DNA from 2 places in the Pseudovibrio sp. FO-BEG1 genome. Region 1 is predicted to be linked to the other one. Evidence: predicted binding sites of a transcription regulator. Region 1 holds the regulator's gene; the other holds the start of a gene.
The links. The regulator LexA, encoded in region 1, represses DNA repair genes until DNA is damaged. The targets are predictions, from matches to a motif close to TGTTCNNNNTGTGTTCNG.
Positions count from the first base shown of each region.

Region 2: a site for LexA is predicted at 1,860-1,877, ahead of PSE_RS20735 (ATP-dependent helicase). Genes of this name have one in related genera too.

Region 1 covers NC_016642.1:3,685,795-3,689,213, reverse strand. The annotation lists gene PSE_RS16510 (ComEC/Rec2 family competence protein) at 1-1,414, shown strand, start outside; gene lexA (transcriptional repressor LexA) at 1,310-2,032, opposite strand; gene glp (gephyrin-like molybdotransferase Glp) at 2,296-3,419, opposite strand, start outside.
Region 2 covers NC_016642.1:4,602,403-4,605,821, forward strand. The annotation lists gene PSE_RS20735 (ATP-dependent helicase) at 1-1,759, opposite strand, end outside; gene PSE_RS20745 (DUF4142 domain-containing protein) at 2,144-2,662, shown strand; gene PSE_RS20750 (hypothetical protein) at 2,851-3,419, shown strand, end outside.

The sequences.
Region 1 (3,419 bases):
TCTGTCTCTTAGCCAAAGCCTTGCCTTGAAGGGACATATCCACGTTTACGCCAGCATTGCCGCGTTGATTGCGGCAACGGTTTATCTTGGTTTGTCAGGGGCTTCTGTCGCCACGCAGCGGGCCTATCTGATGGCTGTGCTGATCTTATGCGCCGGGTTGCTTGGTCGCCGCGCGTTCAGCCTGCGCGGACTTGCTCTCGCCTGTCTCCTCCTTTTAAGCCTGCGCCCGGAGGAGGTCTTATCCCCGGGCTTTCAGATGTCCTTCATCGCCGTCCTTGCTTTGCTGTCAGCTTACTCCTTTGGCAAGGACTGGCTTCGGGATGACCGTGAAGCTTATGTTTTAAAAGGGAAAACAGGCGTTTTGCGCACTCTCAGAAAACCCGCAAAGTGGCTTTTTGCCTGCGCAATGACCTCCCTGATCGCAGGCGCTGCCACCGCTCCAATTGCTGCATTGCACTTTGAGCAGATCGCACCCTATGGGGTGGTTGGTAATGTGCTGGCCATGCCGCTGGTGACCTTTGTGGTTATGCCCCTTGGTCTGCTTGCCCTGCTCACGATCCCACTTGGCGCTGATACGTTCTTTCTGCAGGGTATGGAGGTGGGATTATCTCTGGTGCTGAAGGCCGCCTACTGGGTGAGCGCATTGAGCGACGGGCTCACCAATCTGGGAGTTGCCAGTGTCTCAGGTTATCTGCTGGTGATCCTTGCGAGTATCACACTCTGCATCATGCCCTTACGCCTGAAATGGCTTTCTGTGCCAGCGTTTGCAGCAGGCCTTATGGGCTTTGTGGTGGAACGGCCACCTGATGTGATGATTGCCGATGCAGGTAAGCATATCGGGTTTTATGGCGAGGGCGGGTCCTTCCGCCTGACATCCTCGCGTATGTCATTTGCTGCTGACAGCCTACTGCGGGCAGGGGGATACTCTGCGAACTCCTTTAAGGAGCATAAAACGCGGGCAACAGATCGTTCCTGTGATGAGGAGGGCTGTGTGTTGGCGTTATACCCGCACGGAGCGATGGGCGGAGGAAGGGAGCAAAAGCCGTCAGTCCTTCTGGCGCAGTCGAAGGTGGAGGGCGCTCTGGAGGCTGATTGTCAGCTGGCATCCATCATCGTCACCCAAGCTCAGGCCCCTTCCAGCTGCAATGCTGAGCTGGTTTTGGATCAAAAGGTTTTTGGAGAACGAGGCTCGGTTTACATCTGGTTGTCAGTTCAAGCGGGAAACGGGCATAAAATAAAAAAAGTGCGCTGGGCATATGATGCTCAGCGCAGACCTTGGAATCCTAAATTGCCTATAACAACCAGTGCGTTAATAGCGGCGGAAGAGCGCAATCATCTTGCCCTGAATGCGGACGCGCCCCGGGCCGAAGATGCGAGTTTCGTAGGCGGGGTTGGCCGCTTCAAGCGCGACTGAAGCACCTTTTTTGCGCAGGCGCTTCAGAGTTGCTTCCTCATCATCGATCAGCGCCACAACGATTTCGCCGTTATCCGCGGTGTCGCCGCGTTTAATCAGCACTGTATCCCCGTCAAAGATGCCAGCGTCGATCATGGAGTCGCCTTTGACTTCCAGCGCATAGTGTTCGCCGCGGCCCATCAGATCTGCAGGCATTGCAATGGAATGGCTCTGGTGCTGGATTGCTTCGATCGGTACACCCGCTGCAATGCGGCCCATCACCGGAATTTCCAGCGTCGGCACTTCGTCAGGGGAAGGCGTCCGCGGTGGAGGTGGTGTGGCGACCTTCTTGCTCAGCGAGCCTTCGATAACCTCTGGAGCAAAGCCCTTTTCCTTGGCCGCAGGCTTCAGGCCTGGCGCGATGGATTCTGGCAGCTTGAGGATTTCCAGCGCACGGGCTCTATTTGGCAGGCGGCGAATGAAGCCGCGCTCTTCCAGAGCTGTGATCAGCCGGTGAATGCCGGATTTGGAACGGAGGTCCAGCGCGTCCTTCATCTCATCGAAGGAGGGTGGAACACCTGCTTCCTTCAAGCGTTGATGGATGAACATCAAAAGCTCGTGTTGCTTCTGTGTAAGCATCTTTTATCCCCGTTCGCTCCTAAGCGCAGATTGAAAGTGAGCAGCCATACTCTCCGGTTCCGAAGATGACCATTCGTTGATTTGCATTCCCAACAAGCTGAAAGACTTCAACTTCTGCGATTGGGAGGACAAAACACGAACGTACTCTACCTGTTCTCATTGTGTTCTGCAATGGGTTTGTTGCGTTTAAGCCCTGCTAGAACTGGGGGAATTGGATTTTGATGGGTGAGTGGACAGGGGTTGTCCACTCTCGTCTTGCGGATTTAGCGTAGCTTGAGAAGTTCAACTTTTTCGCCTGCTGATGCAGCCGGTGCGTGTGGCGGGCGAACAATCAGAGCGTCTGCTTTGGTGAGAAGCGCAAGCATTGAGGAATCCTGCTTACCAAACGGCTCGGTTGTCAGGTTGCCTTGCGCGTCGGTGCTCAGGCTGGCGCGCAGGTAGTCCTGACGCAGGTCGTTTGCAGGCAGGTCAGCGGTCAGCGTGGCTTTGGTAACGCCTTGATTTGCCAAAGGTACTGAGCGCCCCAGCATTTTGTCGAGGAGAGGCCCAAGGAAGAGGAGGGCGCAGACAAGACTTGAAACCGGATTGCCCGGCAGGCCGAGGACTTTCATTGGTCCAAGAGCGCCTGCCATGAGTGGTTTGCCCGGACGCATGGCGATGCGCCAGAAACCAAGCTCCATGCCTTCTGCTCCGAGCACGTCCTGAATGAGGTCGTGGTCGCCAACAGATGCGCCGCCGAGCGTGACTAGAACATCGGCTTTGGCCTCAATTGCCTGCTTGACGCGAGCTGTGATTTCTTCAGGCTGGTCCGGGGCAATGCCCAGCATCATTGGGATACCGCCGCAGTTTTTCACAAACTCTGCGATGCCGACCTGATTGGAAGCGATGATTTGATTCGGGCCCGGTGTCTGGCCTGGCTCAACAAGCTCGTCTCCGTTTGCGAGGATTGCGACAACCGGCTTCTTGCGCACTGGCAAGCTCGCGTGGTTCATCGCGCCTGCAAGGGAAAGCTCGCGGAAGCCGAGTGGGGCGCCTGCTTTGAGGAGGATCTGGCCTTCTTGGAAGTCCAGTCCGGCAGGGCGGATGAACTTGCCAACAGTTACGCTCTCTTGGCAGAATAGGTTATCCCCGTCGCGGCGGGCATTTTCCTGCATCAGGATCGCATCCGCACCAGCTGGTACCGGCGCACCTGTGAAAATACGCAGGGCTTCGCCGTCTTGCAGTGTGCCGTCGAAGTTGTGCCCGGCAGCGACTTCGCCGATGACCTTCAGTGCGCGCTCAGGATCTTCGGTGTCAGCTGCTTTTACAGCATAACCATCCATTGCGGAGGCGGAGAATGGAGGCTGGGTCCGAGTTGCGGCAACATCTTGTGCCAACACGCGTTCGC
Region 2 (3,419 bases), 920 kb from region 1:
TTGCGGAATGCAGCGTCATGATGGACACCGCATCCTCTTCCACATCGCTGTCCTTATCCATCACCAGCGAGATGTGCTCAAGGAACCCAGCCATGCTCTCGAACTCTTCCATAGAGCGGATAAGTTCTTTCAGGTTGTCCAGTCGTCCCGGCGCTTCTGCGGAACGGTCTTGACGCCACATCTGGGTATAACCGCTCTCATCAAGGATAATTTCCGCAAGCTCCGTATGGCTCATGGTCTCAACCTGATTGCGCCAGTTCTCAAACATGCCAAGAACATCAGCCAAAGCAGCACGCACTTTAGGCCGCAGCTCATTGGTCTGCACCAGCTCTCCCGCCGCAATCATCAACGGAATAGCCCGCTCCCGCGCATAGGCATGCACAATCTTCAGAGTGGCCTCACCAAGTCCACGTTTCGGCGTGTTCACAATACGCTCAAACGCCAGATCATCAGAGGGTTGCATCACACAGCGGAAGTAGGCCAGCGCATCACGGATTTCCATGCGCTCGTAGAAGCGTGGGCCGCCAATCACGCGGTAATTCAGGCCAAGCGTTACAAACCGGTCTTCAAACTCTCGCATCTGGAACGAAGCTCGCACCAGAATGGCCATCTCATTCAGCGAATGACCGTGGTTCTGTAGCGCTTCAATCTCATCACCGATGGAGCGCGCTTCCTCCTGAGAATCCCAGGCAGAGGCAACCTGCACCTTATCTTCATCCTCAGATCCCATCTGATCGGTAAATAGGGTCTTGCCCAGTCGGCCCTGATTGTGGGCAATCAAATGAGAGGCAGCAGACAGAATGTGGCTGGTCGAGCGGTAGTTCCGCTCCAGACGAACCACGGTCGCGCCCGGGAAATCCTGCTCAAATCTCAGGATGTTATCAACTTCAGCACCACGCCAGCCATAGATCGACTGGTCATCATCACCCACACAGGCAACGTTGGAGTTGCCCTGTGCCAGCAGACGCAGCCACATGTACTGCGCGATGTTGGTGTCCTGATACTCGTCCACCAGCATGTAGCGGAAACGGCTCTGGAAGCTCTTCAGAACATCATCATGCTCTTTGAAGATGGTGATGCAATGCAGCAGCAAATCACCAAAGTCACAGGCGTTCAGAATGGAGAGCCGTTCCTGATAGGTCTGGTAGAGCTTGCGCCCCAAACCATTCGCAAAGGCCTGCGCTTCGCCGGCAGAAATCTGTTCCGGCGTCAGCCCGCGGTTCTTCCAGCTGTCCAGCAATCCGGCAAAAGTCTTTGCCGTCCAACGCTTTTCATCCAGACCTTCCGCCTGAATGATCTGCTTGATCAAGCGAACCTGATCATCCGTATCCAGAATGGAGAAGGAGGATTTCAGACCAACCAGCTCGGCATGACGGCGCAAGATCTTCACACAGATCGCGTGGAACGTACCCAGCCACGCCATGCCCTCCACGTTCTCGCCAATGTAAGCGCCAATGCGCTCCTTCATCTCGCGAGCCGCTTTGTTGGTGAAGGTCACTGCAAGGATCTGCCCCGGAGTAGCATGCCCTGTCGCCAGAATATGGGCGATACGCGTTGTCAGAACGCGCGTCTTACCCGTACCTGCGCCAGCAAGCACCAGCACCGGACCGTTGATCGTCTCAACAGCAAGGCGCTGTTCCGCATTCAATCCTTCCATATAGGCAGGCATGGTCGTTTGCCGTGCTGCCATGGCCCTTGCCGCTATACCACCTGCCTTGGGCTGTGGTGCAGCCAGAGGATCAGCAGGGTTGGAAGGCATTCCGCGATGTAGTGGGCCAGAAGAATTTGCCATTGAGCTCGTTGGATCCTTTGAACGCATACCCCTCTCAAATCAGAGGGAGAATCTCCAATAGTTCACGAAGAACAATATAGCAACAACATTGAAGAAGCGAGGCATCAGCAAAGAGATACACATCGTTTTGCGCATCAGCACATCTTCGCCCAGTAACTCTTGGGTGAAACTTGCTTTGCTCTGTGGTGTTTTATCAAGCCAGATCCCGGATACTTGAAAAATCAAGTGCTACCTTAGCGATTTAAAGAGGAAGACTGCGTATATCTGAACCTGAAATTTCCAGAACTGATCAATGGGACGAACTTCACTTTCAAACCATAAAAACCACTGTAACAACCTGAAAGAAAAACAATGAAGACTGGTAAGTTACACCTGACACGCAGAAACGCTCTCCTTGGCATGTCCGGCTCACTCATAGCCGCCCCTGCTCTGGTCTCCTCCGCTTTGGCCGACAATCACGGTTCTACCGACTACACCAACAAAACCCTCACTATCAGCCCCTTCTCATTAGCCATCAGCGAAATGGCAACCATGAAGGCCAGCAATCCGCTGGTACGCCAGTTTGCGGAGCTGGAGCGCGAGGAGCAGGCCGCTGTCTCCATGATCATCGAGTCCACAGGTGCAACACCGCCACCGCGCCCAACCGCTCTGGAAGACATCTACAAGAAGCTGGAGGCCGCGTCTGGCGATGACTTTGACCGTCTCTACATCTCGACTGAAATCACAGGCCATGAGGACTTGCTGGCCGTTCAAACGCCGGAAGCAGGTAAAAAGCCCGTGAACGTGGATGTGGCAACGGCAACCATTCTGGTTGCCTTCATCCATACCCATCTGGCCATGCTGGCAGAGATCCGCAAACAGATCGGCTAAGCAACTCATTGCAATACATGAAGAAACGCTGGCAAAGACAAACAGGTTTGTCGGCGTTTCCGTTCATTTCCACCTGTAAGAGCCGATCACATCTTCAAATTTGGCTCAATTGCACGCCTCTCCCGACAGATCTCGATAAGATTTTCTGCTCACTCTCATTCCATCGCAACTGGAATGGAGCTTGAGATATGCCGAAGGTCATTTGCAAATATAAGAACTACGACGAGTTCTATAAAAACCGCACAAGCATCTGGGCTGAGATCAGACGCCGGATGGACATTCATGCGGCAGATACTGCAAGCTTCGACAAACTCATCTTCCAGGGAAAAGCTGCCATCCGGCTGACCTACGACAACCATGTCGAGGATGCGCCAGAGATGAAGAAAGCCCGCTCCAACATCGCGGCGCTGGAAAAAGAAAAGTCCAGAACCTACCGCTTCGTGCAGGGTCTGAAGTCTTTGGAAGACGAAATCTCGGCCAAACACAAGATGTTACGTGTGCTGGAAAGCCAACTGCAGCAAAAGGAAGTCGATCCCAAAACCGATCCCAACTACCGCGATACGGCCAAGGAACTCAAAAAACTGATCAAAGCCCAGCCTGCGGTGAAGAAGAAAATCCAGGAATACGACAAAGCTCTCAAGGCTTTGGAGCAGGCTGAAGCAAATTATGACCCGCTGAAGAAGCAGGTCGAGAAAACAATCCCGATGAGTGTTCAGACGGACGGGAAAAACATGATGCTCTACATCGGCGGACGTGC